Regions from separate parts of the Pseudomonas sp. YA1 genome, predicted to be linked through region 1. Evidence: predicted binding sites of a transcription regulator. Region 1 holds the regulator's gene; each other region holds the start of a gene.
What was found. The regulator sigma-54, encoded in region 1, starts transcription at its own class of promoters, with help from an activator protein. The targets are predictions, from matches to a motif close to ANTGGCATNNANNTTGCTNT.
Positions count from the first base shown of each region.

Region 1 (4,874 bases):
ACGTCGACGGCGTGCTGACCGACGGCAAGCTGTATTTCCTCGTCGACGGCAGCGAGTTCAAGACCTTCAACACCCTGGACGGACATGGCATCAAGATGCTCATCGCCTCCGGCGTGCGCACCGCCATCATCACCGGCCGCGACACTCCGGTGGTCGAACGGCGCGCGCGCAACCTGGGCATCCAGCACCTCTATCAGGGCCGGGAAGACAAGCTCGCCGTCCTCGACGAACTTCTCGGCGAACTCGGACTAGGCTATGAGCAAGTCGCCTACCTTGGCGACGACCTGCCCGATCTGCCGGTGATCCGCCGCGTCGGCCTGGGCATGGCGGTAGCCAGTGCCGACCCGTTCGTGCGCCAGCATGCCCATGGCGTCACCGCGGCCCGCGGCGGCGAAGGCGCCGCCCGCGAGTTCTGCGAACTGATCATGCGCGCCCAGGGTACGCTCGAAGCCGCCCAGGGCGCCTATCTGTAGAGCCGACCATGCCGAAGACACTACGCCAGAAACTGCTGCTCGCCCTGATCGCCCTGTTGCTGATCGTCGCGGGCTACTACTGGAACGTCGGGCTCGAGCTGTTCAACGAACAGCCGACCCGCCCCGGCCAGGACAACACCATCGACTACTATGCCGAGAATGCCCATAGCCTCCAGTACCAGGAGGACGGCAGCCTCGACTACGAGATGACCGCAGTGAAGCTGGAGCACCAGAAAGCCACGGACATCACTTTCGTCACCACCCCCGACCTGCTGCTCTTCCGTGGCAACGTGCAACCCTGGCACATCCAGAGCGCCCGCGCCGAAGTCGGACCGAAAGGCAAGGAGGTCGAACTCATCGACGACGTGCGCGTCGCACGTACCGATGCCAAGGGCCAACCAAGCATCCTGACCACCACTCGGCTGACCGTATTCCCCGACAAGAATTATGCACAGACCGAGCAAGCCGTTAAAATCGACGCGGCCAATGGAGTGACGACGGCTGTTGGAATGAAAGCGTATCTGAAAGACAGCCGGATGCACCTGCTGTCCAACGTAAGAGGTCAGCATGAGGTTCGTTAATACCCTCCCCCTTATTTTCGGTCTGACTGCCGCCCTCGGCAGCTCCATGGCCTTGGCCCTGCCTTCGGACCGCGAACAACCGATCCGCGTCCAGGCCGACAGCGCCGAACTGGACGACAAGCAGGGCGTCGCGGTCTACCGCGGCGACGTCGTGGTGACCCAGGGCAGCACCAAGCTGACCGGCAACACCGTGACCCTGAAGCAGGACAAGAACGGCGACATCGAGGTCGTGACCTCGGTCGGCAAGCCTGCCTACTATGAGCAGAAACCCGCTCCGGACAAGGACGTGACCAAGGCCTATGGCCTGACCATCCAGTACTTCGTCACGCAGAACCGGGTCGTGCTGATCGACCAGGCCAAGGTGATCCAGGAAGGCAACACCTTCGAAGGCGAGAAGATCGTCTATGACACCCAGCGCCAGATCGTCAACGCGGGTCGTGCCACCGGCTCCCAGGTGACCAGCCCGCGCCCGCGCATCGACATGGTCATCCAGCCGAAGAAAAAGGCCCAGTAATGGCAACGCTCAAAGCCCAGCACCTGGCCAAAAGCTATAAAGGCCGGCAAGTCGTCCGCGACGTCAGCATGTCCATCGATAGCGGGCAGATCGTCGGCCTGCTCGGTCCGAACGGTGCCGGCAAGACCACCTGCTTCTACATGATCGTCGGCCTGGTCCAGGCCGACCAGGGCGTGGTCCGCATCGACGAGCAGAACGTCACCCACCTGCCGATGCACGGGCGCGCCCGGGCCGGCATCGGCTACCTGCCGCAGGAAGCCTCGATCTTCCGCAAGTTGTCGGTATCCGACAACATCATGGCGATCCTCGAGACCCGCAGCGACCTCGATCGCAACGGTCGCAAGGAAGCCCTGGAAGGCCTGCTGCAGGAATTCCACATCCACCACATCCGCGACAACCTCGGCATGAGCCTGTCCGGCGGCGAACGACGCCGGGTGGAAATCGCCCGCGCCCTGGCCAGCGCGCCGAAATTCATCCTCCTCGACGAGCCCTTCGCCGGCGTGGACCCGATCTCGGTCGGCGACATCAAGCAGATCATCCATCACCTCAAGGCGAAGGGTATCGGCATCCTCATCACCGACCACAACGTCCGCGAGACCCTGGACATCTGTGAAACGGCGTATATCGTCAATGATGGGCAGTTGATCGCGGAGGGGGATGCCGAGAGCATCCTCGCCAACGACCTGGTCAAGGAAGTCTACCTGGGGCACGAGTTCCGCCTCTGAAGAAATCTCCTAGCGCGCCCTCCGGCCTCGCCGGAGCGGTTCCGCTCGCCCGCGGTTTCGCAACCACGAGTGCCGCCTGGAGCGGATGATTTATTCAGAGCAACCCTAGGCAAAGTACGAAAATTCAGGCATATAATTTGCTTCCTGGCGGTGCCGCCACCTCGGCACCCGTAGTAGTGGATGGTGCCATCCGGTACCAGCGAATAAGGTACTAAGCCCTCAGCCATGAAACCATCGCTAGTCCTCAAGATGGGCCAGCAGCTGACGATGACGCCGCAGCTGCAACAGGCCATACGCCTCCTCCAGCTATCCACCCTGGACCTCCAGCAGGAAATCCAGGAAGCGCTGGAATCCAATCCCATGCTCGAACGCCAGGAAGACGGCGACGATTTCGACAACAGCGACCCCCTCGCCGATGGCGCCGAACAGGCGGCCAGCGCGCCCCAGGAGAGCCCTCTCCAGGAAAGCACCACGCCCAGCGTCGAAAGCCTCGACGACGACCAGTGGAGCGAACGCATACCCAGCGAGTTGCCGGTGGATACCGCCTGGGAAGACATCTACCAGACCAGCGCCAGCAGCCTGCCCAGCAATGACGATGACGAATGGGACTTCACCGCGCGCACCAGCAGCGGCGAGAGCCTGCACAGCCACCTGCTGTGGCAGGTCAACCTGGCACCGATGTCGGACACCGATCGGATGATCGCGGTGACCATCATCGATAGCATCAACAACGATGGCTACCTCGAAGAGTCCCTCGAAGAAATCCTCGCCGCCATCGATCCGGAACTGGACGTCGAGCTCGACGAAGTGGAAGTCGTGCTGCGCCGCATCCAGCAACTGGAACCCGCCGGCATCGGCGCCCGCAACCTGCGCGAGTGCCTGCTGCTGCAACTGCGCCAGTTGCCGTCCACCACGCCCTGGCTGAACGAAGCGCTGCGCCTGGTATCCGACTACCTCGACCTGCTCGGCGGCCGCGACTACAGCCAATTGATGCGGCGCATGAAGCTCAAGGAAGACGAACTGCGCCAGGTCATCGAGCTGATCCAGTGCCTGCATCCCCGGCCCGGTTCGCAGATCGAATCGAGCGAAGCCGAATACATCGTCCCCGACGTCATCGTGCGCAAGGACAACGAGCGCTGGCTGGTCGAGCTGAACCAGGAGGCGATGCCGCGCCTGCGCGTCAACGCCACCTACGCCGGCATGGTCCGCCGCGCCGATAGCAGCGCCGACAATACCTTCATGCGCAACCAGTTGCAGGAAGCCCGCTGGTTCATCAAGAGCCTGCAGAGCCGCAACGAAACGCTGATGAAGGTCGCCACCCAGATCGTCGAGCACCAGCGCGGTTTCCTCGACTACGGCGAAGAAGCCATGAAGCCGCTGGTCCTGCATGACATCGCCGAAGCGGTGGGCATGCACGAATCGACCATTTCGCGGGTCACCACGCAGAAATACATGCATACGCCGCGTGGCATTTTCGAGCTGAAATATTTCTTTTCAAGTCACGTCAGTACCGCTGAAGGCGGGGAATGCTCGTCCACCGCGATCCGCGCGATCATCAAGAAACTGGTGGCCGCGGAAAATGCGAAAAAGCCATTGAGCGACAGCAAGATCGCTGGTTTACTGGAGGCACAGGGCATTCAAGTGGCTCGCCGCACCGTCGCCAAATACCGCGAATCCCTGGGCATAGCCCCTTCGAGCGAGCGCAAGCGACTGGTGTGACGTTGATCCACGCCAAGGTGTTCCGGAGGCAGGTTGCTAACCTGCCACTTACACACGGGCAACAAGGAGAACGCGGTATGCAAGTCAACATCAGTGGCCATCAACTGGATGTGACCGACGCCCTGCGCGACTATGTCGGCGAGAAACTGAGCCGTCTGGAGCGCCATTTCGACAAGATCACCAATGTTCAGGTGATCATGGAGGTCGAGAAACTGAAGCAGAAGATCGAAGCTACCCTGCGCATCGCCGGTGGCGAGATCGTAGCCAATGCGGAACATGAGGACATGTACGCGGCCATCGACCTGCTGATCGACAAACTCGACCGTCAACTGATCAAACACAAAGAGAAGTATCTCGAACGGCAGCAAGGCGTAGGCGCCCGCTGATCTCCCCTCCCCTATGATCCGACTTGAGCAAATCCTGACCCCCGGCCGTTCCCTCGTGAACGTGCCGGGTGGCAGCAAGAAACGCGTACTCGAACAAATCGCCAACCTGGTAGCCAGGGAGCTGCCGGAGTTCGACGCCCAGACCATCTTCGAAAACCTGGTGGCCCGGGAAAAACTCGGCTCCACCGGCTTCGGCAATGGCATCGCCATTCCGCACTGCCGCCTGTCTGGCTGCCAGAGCCCCATCAGCGCCGTGCTGCACCTGGATGCTCCCGTGGACTTCGACGCGCTGGACGGCGCGCCGGTCGACCTGCTCTTCGTCCTGCTGGTACCGGAGGCCGCGACCGAAGAACATCTCGAACTGCTCCGGCAGATCGCCGCCATGCTCGACCGTGCCGACGTACGCGACCGCCTGCGCAGCGCTCCCACTGCCGAGGCGCTTTATCAGATCGTGGTAGACGTACAGAACGGGCAAT
Region 1 covers NZ_JBZWBG010000004.1:158,390-163,263, reverse strand. Annotated here, with positions in the region: gene AC4OR5_RS07100 (KdsC family phosphatase) at 1-473, shown strand, start outside; gene lptC (LPS export ABC transporter periplasmic protein LptC) at 482-1,054, shown strand; gene lptA (lipopolysaccharide transport periplasmic protein LptA) at 1,041-1,568, shown strand; gene lptB (LPS export ABC transporter ATP-binding protein) at 1,568-2,293, shown strand; gene AC4OR5_RS07080 (RNA polymerase factor sigma-54) at 2,519-4,012, shown strand; gene hpf (ribosome hibernation-promoting factor, HPF/YfiA family) at 4,090-4,398, shown strand; gene ptsN (PTS IIA-like nitrogen regulatory protein PtsN) at 4,412-4,874, shown strand, end outside.

Region 2 (4,874 bases), on a different contig from region 1:
GGCGCATGTCGCGGCTGTCGATGTCGTCGCAGCGCTTGCGGTCGCCGCGGACGATGGCGCGGCACTGGCGGCGCGTGTCGCCGTCGCGGATGTCGTCGCAGTCGTAGCGCTGTCCCGGCGCCAGCAGCGCGCCGCAGTAACGCCGCAGGTCGCGGCTGTCGATGTCGCCGCAATCCCCGCTGTCGCCGCGCTCCAGGGCGTTGCACATGCGCCGCAGGTCGCGGTCGTGGATATCGCGGCATTCGGTGCCGGCCTGGGCGGGCAGGCTGAGGACGACGGCGAGCAGGAGCCAGAGAGAGTGACGCATGGACGGTCCTTATCCTTGGGGCGGGGAGCGCGGCAAGTCTAACCGAACGGCGCGGCGAACTTTGCTTTTCTCCATGGGCCGGCCCATAAAAAAGGCCTCCCGAAGGAGGCCTCAAGAGGGTGACTCGTTGTTATAGGAAACGTTGGATCAGACGCTGTAGTACAGGTCGTATTCCAGCGGGTGCACGAAGGTGCGCACCTTGATCTCTTCTTCGCTCTTCAGCTCGATGTAGGCATCGATGAACTCGTCGGTGAACACGCCGCCCTTGGTCAGGAACGCGCGGCCCTTGTCGAGTTCTTCCAGCGCCTCTTTCAGGCTGCCGCAAACCTGCGGGATTTCCTTCGCCTCTTCCGGCGGCAGGTCGTACAGGTTCTTGTCGGCGGCATCGCCGGGGTGGATCTTGTTCTGGATGCCGTCCAGGCCGGCCATCAGCAGCGCGGCGAAGGCCAGGTAGGGGTTGGCTGCCGGGTCCGGGAAGCGCGCTTCGATACGGCGGGCCTTCGGGCTGGATACGTAGGGGATACGGATCGAGGCGGAACGGTTGCGCGCCGAGTAGGCCAGCATCACCGGAGCTTCGAAGCCCGGGACCAGGCGCTTGTAGGAGTTGGTCGAGGGGTTGGTGAAGCCGTTCAGGGCCTTGCCGTGCTTGATGATGCCGCCGATGAAGTACAGGGCGGTCTCGGACAGGCCGGCATAGCCTTCGCCGGCGAAGGTGTTCTTGCCGTCCTTGGAGATCGACATGTGCACGTGCATGCCCGAGCCGTTGTCGCCGTACAGCGGCTTCGGCATGAAGGTCACGGTCTTGCCGTAGGCGTCGGCGACGTTGTGCACGCAGTACTTCAGGGTCTGCACTTCGTCGGCCTTGGCGACCAGGGTGTTGAACTTCACGCCGATCTCGTTCTGGCCGGCGGTTGCCACTTCGTGGTGGTGGACTTCGACCACCAGGCCCATTTCTTCCAGGGCGTTGCACATGGCGGTGCGGATTTCATGGTCGTGGTCGACCGGCGGTACCGGGAAGTAGCCGCCCTTCACGCCCGGGCGATGGCCCTTGTTGCCGGACTCGATGTCGGCGTCGGTGTTCCAGGAAGCCTGCTCGGAGAAGATCTTGAACATCGAGCCGGAGATGTCGGACTTGAACTTCACTTCGTCGAAGATGAAGAACTCCGGTTCCGGGCCGACGAACACGGTGTCGCCGATGCCGGTGGACTTCAGGTACTCCTCGGCGCGCTTGGCGATGTTGCGCGGGTCGCGCTCGTAGCCTTGCATGGTGCTCGGCTCGATGATGTCGCAGACCAGGATCAGGGTCGGCTCTTCGGTGAACGGATCGAGGACGGCGGTGCTGTCGTCCGGCATCAGGATCATGTCGGAGGCTTCGATGCCTTTCCAGCCGGCGATGGAGGAGCCGTCGAACATCTTGCCGGCTTCGAAGAACTCATCGTCCAGCGCGTCGCGAGCCGGCATGGTGACGTGTTGCTGCTTGCCCTTGGTATCGGTGAAGCGCAGGTCTACCCACTTCACGTCATGGTCTTTGATCAGTTGGTGCGACTTGTACGACATGCTGTCCTCCAGGAGGGATTAGAGCTGGGAGCTTTTTCTGTGCCCCAGTATCGGGTGATGCCGGCCGGAATACTCCGCCAGGGCAACCTGCCTCACAAGTGAGCAAGTTGCGTGCCAGTGCCCGGAATCGGGCAGGGCCCCATGTTTGGCGGGGCCAGGTCTTCTTCAGGGTAGCTGGGCGGCCTTCGGGTGCACCGTTATGGTGCTCCATGTTGGTGCATCATTCCATTTTGGTGCAGCAAAAATAACTGTGCATATTTCTGCTCAATACGTGAGCAATTTCAGATATAATTCCGCCCCTTTTTTTCCGTCGCCCCGCGCGTTCGCGTCCCTCGCATGAAACTCATCGTCAAGACCTTCCAGGAAATCACCATCAAGAGCCGGCCGGTGCGCAAGCGCTTCATCCGGCAGTTGGCGAAGAACATCCGCGCGGTGCTGCGCGACCTGGACCCGGAGCTGAAGGTCGAGGGCGAGTGGGACAACCTGGAGGTAGAGACCGCCGTGGTCGACGCCAAGGCCAGGCGCGAGATGATCGAGCGCCTGACCTGCACCCCGGGCATCGGTCATTTCCTCGAGGTCCACGAGTATCCGCTGGGCGATTTCGACGACATCCTCGCCAAGTGCAAGGCGCATTTCGGCGACCAGTTGGCCGGCAAGACCTTCGCCGTGCGCTGCAAGCGCGCCGGCAAGCACGCGTTCACCTCGATGGAGGTGGAGCGTTACGTCGGCAGCGGCCTGCGCCGCGAATGCGGGGCTGCCGGGATCGACCTGAAGCAGCCGGAAGTCGAGGTGCGGATGGAAATCCGCCTCGACCGCCTGTTCGTCATCCATCGCCAGCATCCGGGCCTGGGCGGCTATCCGCTGGGCGCGCTGGAGCAGGTGCTGGTGCTGATGTCCGGCGGCTTCGACTCGACCGTGGCGGCCTACCAGATGATGCGCCGCGGGATGATCAGCCACTTCGTGTTCTTCAACCTCGGCGGGCGCGCCCACGAACTGGGGGTGATGGAAGTCGCCCACTACCTGTGGGAGAAGTACGGCCGCTCGCAGCGCGTGCTGTTCGTCAGCGTGCCGTTCGAGGAAGTGGTCGGCGAGATCCTCACCAAGGTCGACGACAGCTATATGGGCGTGACCCTCAAGCGCATGATGCTGCGCGCCGCCAGCCGCGTGGCCGAGCGCCTGGAGCTGGACGCGCTGGTGACCGGCGAGGCGATCTCCCAGGTGTCCAGCCAGACCCTGCCGAACCTCTCGGTGATCGACCGGGTTACCGACACCCTGGTGCTGCGCCCGCTGATCGTCAGCCACAAGCAGGACATCATCGACACCGCCCGGCAGATCGGCACCGCCGAGTTCGCCCGGCACATGCCGGAATACTGCGGGGTGATCTCGGTGAACCCGACCACCCAGGCCAAGCCCTACCGCGTCGAACACGAAGAGTCGAAATTCGACATGGCGGTGCTCGAGCGCGCCCTGGAGCGCGCCACCCAGCGCACCGTCGACCGGGTGATCGACGAACTCGGCCAGGACCTGCAGGTGGAAGAGGTCGGCGAGGTGCTGCCCGGTCAGATTGTCATCGATATCCGCCATCCTGATGCCCAGGAAGACGAACCCCTGGCCCTGGAAGGCGTCGAAGTCCAGGCGCTGCCGTTCTACGCGATCAACAGCCGCTTCAAGGAACTGGACGCCAACCGCCAGTACCTCCTGTATTGCGACAAAGGGGTGATGAGCCGCCTGCATGCCCATCACCTGCTCAACGAGGGGCACACCAATGTGCGTGTTTATCGTCCGGCTTAAGCAGCCGGGCTTGTTCGGCGGCAGCATCCGCCACCGTCCTCCCGACACGTCCGCCGCCTAGGCCGATGCCCGCCCTTCGGCGTGCCGGCCGGACCGGGGCAGCGTCCGCCTGCTGCCCGCCCCTTAATTGAAGAAGCCTGTCGTGTCGGGCGCCGCCCTGTCCGACCCCACCACCGCCGCGAAGCCGCGCTTCGGGCGTTAAACGAGACAAGACTTGTGATCGAAAATCTGCGCAACATCGCCATCATCGCCCACGTCGACCATGGCAAGACCACCCTGGTGGACAAGCTGCTGAAGCTGTCCGGCACCCTCGACCGCAAAGAAGCGGAAAGCGAGCGGGTGATGGACTCCAACGACCAGGAAAAAGAGCGTGGCATCACCATCCTGGCGAAGAACACCGCGATCAAGTGGAACGGCTACAACATCAACATCGTCGACACCCCCGGTCACGCCGACTTCGGCGGCGAGGTGGAGCGCGTGATGTCGATGGTCGACTCCGTGCTGCTGGTGGTCGACGCCCAGGACGGCCCCATGCCGCAGACCCGCTTCGTGACCCAGAAGGCCTTCAAGGCCGGCCTGCGTCCGATCGTGGTGGTGAACAAGATCGACCGTCCGGGCGCGCGTCCGGACTGGGTCATCGACCAGATCTTCGACCTGTTCGACAACCTCGGCGCCACCGACGAGCAACTCGACTTCCCGATCGTCTACGCCAGCGCCCTGAACGGCATCGCCGGCCTCGACCACGAGAAGATGGACGACAACATGGACGCGCTGTTCCAGGCGATCATCGACCACGTCCCGGCCCCGGTGGTGGACACCGAGGGTCCGTTCCAGATGCAGATCTCGCAGCTGGACTACAACAGCTTCCTCGGCGTGATCGGTATCGGCCGCATCACCCGCGGCAAGGTCAAGTCCAACACCCCGGTGGTGGCCATCAGCGACGACGGCAGCAAGCGCAACGGCCGCATCCTGAAGATCATGGGCCACCACGGCCTGCAGCGCGTCGAGGTGGCCGAGGCGGAAGCCGGCGACATCGTCTGCGTCAGCGGCATGGAGGAGCTGTTCATCTCCGATACCCTGTGCGACCCGCAGAACGTCGAGGCGCTGCCGCCGCTGACCGTCGACCAGCCGACCGTGAGCATGACCTTCCAGGTCAACGATTCGCCGTTCGCCGGCCGCGAAGGCAAGTTCGTCACCAGCCGCAACATCAAGGAGCGCC
Region 2 covers NZ_JBZWBG010000005.1:196,351-201,224, forward strand. Annotated here, with positions in the region: gene AC4OR5_RS08955 (hypothetical protein) at 1-307, opposite strand, end outside; gene glnA (glutamate--ammonia ligase) at 455-1,864, opposite strand; gene thiI (tRNA uracil 4-sulfurtransferase ThiI) at 2,201-3,655, shown strand; gene typA (translational GTPase TypA) at 3,872-4,874, shown strand, end outside.
Region 2: a site for sigma-54 is predicted at 1,964-1,983, ahead of glnA (glutamate--ammonia ligase). Genes of this name have one in related genera too.

Region 3 (4,874 bases), on a different contig from region 1:
CAGTTGACCACCTCATGGTGGAAACGCTTGCAGCCACGGCATACCAGGTCGCCGTATACCGTGGAGCAAAGCCCTACGCAGGGGGTTTTGATTCTTTGCGAAGACATGGCCGGGACAACGAAAACAAAGCGGCATCTTAGCCCTTTGTCTAATCAAGTTCACCCTGTGGTTCCTAGGGTTTCCGACTTAACTTTGCGTCGAGTTTCCAGTAACATTGGTCCGCCTTTTTAGGCGCCAATGTCCGTTAGAAGCTGTTTTCAAAGCGTCACGAGCACAGTTTCCGGCAGGTACGCTGGCGACGGCGCCTCCCTCAAGCGTCTCGCCAGCCCCACCCCAGCCCGCCGGCGTAAAACTTTGAAAACAGCTTCTGTCTGGAACCTGCCGATGCCCTCGTAGGTTGGTGGATTACCGTCCACCTGGGCCTGACGAGCGGATCTGCGTCGGTTCCTGGATACGTGTCCCCCGGGACCACTGATGAGGGAAATACTGTGCTTGAAGCCTACCGCAAACACGTAGAAGAGCGTGCCGCCCAGGGTGTCGTGCCCCAACCGCTGAACGCCGAACAGACCGCAGGCCTGGTCGAGCTGCTGAAGAACCCGCCGGCCGGCGAAGAAGAATTCCTCCTTGACCTGATCACCAACCGCGTACCGCCGGGCGTCGACGAAGCCGCCTACGTCAAGGCCGGATTCCTTTCCGCCATCGTCAAGGGCGAAGCCACCTCCCCCCTTATCGACAAGCAACGTGCCGCCGAGCTGCTGGGCACCATGCAGGGCGGCTACAACATCGCCACCCTGGTCGAACTGCTGGACGACGCCGAACTGGCCAACACCGCCGCCGAACAGCTGAAGCACACCCTGCTGATGTTCGACGCCTTCCACGACGTCGCCGAACGCGCCAAGAAGGGCAATGCCGCGGCCAAGTCCGTGCTGCAATCCTGGGCCGATGGCGAGTGGTTCAAGGCCAAGCCGGAAGTCCCGGAAAAGCTGACGCTCACCGTATTCAAGGTCCCCGGCGAAACCAACACCGACGACCTCTCCCCGGCCCCCGACGCCTGGTCGCGCCCGGACATCCCGCTGCACGCCCTGGCCATGCTGAAGATGGCCCGCGACGGCATCGAGCCGGTCCAGCCGGGTTCGGTCGGTCCGCTGAAGCAGATCGAAGCGGTCAAGGCCAAGGGCTTCCCGGTCGCCTACGTCGGCGACGTGGTCGGCACCGGTTCCTCGCGCAAATCCGCCACCAACTCGGTGCTGTGGTTCTTCGGCGACGACATTCCGTTCGTGCCGAACAAGCGTGCCGGCGGCTTCTGCTTCGGCACCAAGATCGCGCCGATCTTCTACAACACCATGGAAGATGCCGGCGCCCTGCCGATCGAGTTCGACTGCACCAACCTGGCCATGGGCGACGTCATCGACGTATACCCCTATGAAGGCAAGGTCGTTCGCCACGACAGCGGCGAAGTGGTCACCACCTTCGAGCTGAAGACCCCGGTCCTGCTCGACGAAGTCCGCGCCGGCGGCCGTATCCCGCTGATCGTCGGCCGTGGCCTGACCGAGAAGGCCCGCGCCGAGCTGGGCCTGGGCGCCTCCGACCTGTTCCGCAAGCCGGAAGCACCGGCCGATAGCGGCAAGGGCTTCACCCTGGCGCAGAAAATGGTCGGCCGCGCCTGCGGTCTGCCGGAAGGCCAGGGCGTGCGCCCGGGCACCTACTGCGAACCGAAGATGACCACCGTCGGTTCCCAGGACACCACCGGCCCGATGACCCGCGACGAACTGAAGGACCTCGCCTGCCTCGGCTTCTCCGCCGACCTGGTGATGCAGTCCTTCTGCCACACCGCGGCCTATCCGAAGCCGATCGACGTCAAGACCCACCACACCCTGCCCGACTTCATCATGACCCGTGGCGGCGTGTCGCTGCGTCCGGGCGACGGCATCATCCACAGCTGGCTGAACCGCATGCTGCTGCCCGATACCGTTGGTACCGGCGGCGACTCGCACACCCGCTTCCCGATCGGCATCTCGTTCCCGGCCGGCTCCGGCCTGGTGGCCTTCGCCGCCGCCACCGGCGTGATGCCGCTGGACATGCCGGAGTCGGTGCTGGTGCGCTTCAAGGGCAAGCTGCAACCGGGCATCACCCTGCGCGACCTGGTCCATGCGATCCCTTACTACGCGATCCAGCAGGGCCTGCTGACCGTCGAGAAGAAAGGCAAGAAGAACATCTTCTCCGGCCGCATCCTCGAGATCGAAGGCCTCAACGACCTGACCGTGGAACAGGCCTTCGAGCTGTCCGACGCCTCGGCCGAGCGTTCCGCCGCCGGCTGCACCATCAAGCTGCCGGAACAGGCGATCGCCGAGTACCTGAAGTCCAACATCACCCTGCTGCGCTGGATGATCGGCGAAGGCTACGGCGACCCGCGCACCCTGGAGCGTCGCGCCCAGGCGATGGAAGCCTGGCTGGCCAAGCCGGAGCTGCTGGAAGCCGACAAGGACGCCGAGTACGCCGCGGTGATCGAGATCGACCTGGCCGACGTCAAGGAGCCGGTGCTCTGCGCGCCGAACGATCCGGACGACGCGCGCCTGCTGTCGAGCGTACAGGGCCGCAAGATCGATGAAGTGTTCATCGGCTCCTGCATGACCAACATCGGCCACTTCCGCGCCGCCGGTAAGCTGCTGGACAAGGTCAAGGGCGGCATCCCGACCCGTCTGTGGCTGGCTCCGCCGACCAAGATGGACGCCCACCAGCTGACCGAGGAAGGCTACTACGGCATCTACGGCAAGGCTGGCGCGCGCATGGAAATGCCGGGCTGCTCGCTGTGCATGGGCAACCAGGCTCGCGTCCAGACCGGTTCCACCGTGGTCTCCACTTCGACCCGTAACTTCCCGAACCGTCTGGGCGATGCCACCGATGTGTTCCTGGCATCGGCCGAGCTGGCGGCGGTCTCCTCGATCCTCGGCAAACTGCCGACCGTGGAGGAGTACATGGCCTACGCGAAGGACATCGACAGCATGGCTGCCGACGTCTACCGCTACCTCAGCTTCGACCAGATCGCCGAGTTCCGCGAAGCGGCTGCGAACGCCAAGATCCCGGTCGTCCAGGCCTGATCCAGCGACGCGTCGAACAAGCCCCGCCCCGTGCGGGGCTTTTTCTTGCCCGGCGAAAACCCCCGCGCCGCCTGGCATAGCGCTTGCTGTGGCAGCTATGGAAAAGCGCGCCGACGACGGCGCCGGCGCACTGGAAAACGGGACGGCCGCGCCGCCCTCCCGCACTCGAGGTGGTGATGACAGACAGAGCGATACGCAGCCAGGCCTGGGCCGGCGGTTCCGACGCACCGGAAAAGAGCGCCCTGGACATCGGTTTCATGGCGCTGACCGATTCGGCCTCGCTGATCGTGGCCGCCACCCAGGGCTTCGCCCAGCCCTACGGCCTCACGCTCAATCTCAGGCGCCAACCGTCCTGGGCCACCTTGCGCGACAAGCTGCTCAGCGGCGAGCTGGATGCCGCGCAGTGCCTGTACGGGCTGGTCTACGGCGTCCAGCTCGGCCTCGGCGGCAGCGCGGCAAGCGAGATGGCGGTGCTCATGGGACTGTGCCAGAACGGCCAGGCGATCAATCTTTCCGAACCGCTGAAGCAGGCTGGCGTGACCAGTGCGGAGGCACTGCTCCGGCATCGGCGCCAGAATGGTGCACGCCTGACCCTGGCGCAGACCTTTCCCACCGGTACCCACGCGCTCTGGCTGAACTACTGGCTGGCGAGCATCGGTCTGCATCCGCTGCACGACGTGCACAGCGTGGTGGTTCCACCGGCGCAGATGGTCGGCCATCTCCAGGCCGGGCGCATCGACGGGTTCTGCGCCGGCGGCCCCTGGGGCGCCCTGGCCGTGGACCAGGGCCAGGGCTTCACCATCGCCACCAGCCAGGCGATCTGGCCGGACCACCCGGAAAAGGTCCTCGGCACTACCCGCGCCTTCGTCGACGCCTACCCGAACACCGCCCGCGCGCTGGTCATGGCGGTCCTCGACGCCAGCCGCTTCATCGAACAGAACGCCGAGAACCGCCTGGGCACCGCGCAACTGATCAGCGGCTGCGACTATGTCGACGCTCCGCTCGGCGCGATCCAGCCGCGCTTCTTCGGCCGCTACCAGGACGGCCTCGGCAACGCCTGGCAGGACCCGCATCCGCTGCGCTTCTACGCCGACGGCGAAGTCAACCGGCCCTGGCTCTCGGATGGCATGTGGTTCATGACTCAGTTCCGCCGCTGGGGCCTGCTGCGCGAAGACCCGGACTACCTGGGCATCGCCCGCAGGGTCCAGCAGACCGCGCTGTACCGCGATGCCGCGACGGCCCTTGGCCTGTGCCTGGACGGCGCCGACATGCGCCGCTCGACGCTGATCGACGGGCGTATCTGGGACGGCAGCGACCCCGCCGGCTACGCCCGCAGCTTCCCGATCCACGCCCTGGCCGAAACCGGCCAGGGCATCGACCTCTGACCCTGGTGCGCCCGCCATGCTGCGTATCCTGCTGATCGACGACACGCCGAAGAAAGTCGGACGCCTCAGGGCCGCCCTGCTCGAGAGCGGTTTCGAAGTGGTGGACGAGTCGGGGCTGACCATCGACCTGCCGGCGCGCGTCGAAGCGCTGCGTCCCGACGTGATCCTGATCGACACGGAGTCTCCCGGCCGCGACGTGATGGAGCAGGTCTGCCTGGTCAGCCGCGACCAGCCGCGCCCGATCGTGATGTTCACCGACGAGCACGATCCGGGAGTGATGCGCCGCGCCATCCAGTCCGGGGTCAGCGCCTACATCGTCGAAGGCATCCAGGCCAGCCGCCTGCAACCGATCCTCGACGTCGCCATGGCGCGCTTCGAGAGCGACCAGGCG
Region 3 covers NZ_JBZWBG010000010.1:136,695-141,568, forward strand. Annotated here, with positions in the region: gene AC4OR5_RS15995 (DUF1289 domain-containing protein) at 1-107, opposite strand, end outside; gene acnB (bifunctional aconitate hydratase 2/2-methylisocitrate dehydratase) at 489-3,098, shown strand; gene AC4OR5_RS16005 (CmpA/NrtA family ABC transporter substrate-binding protein) at 3,275-4,483, shown strand; gene AC4OR5_RS16010 (ANTAR domain-containing response regulator) at 4,500-4,874, shown strand, end outside.
Region 3: a site for sigma-54 is predicted at 3,169-3,188, ahead of AC4OR5_RS16005 (CmpA/NrtA family ABC transporter substrate-binding protein). Genes of this name have one in related genera too.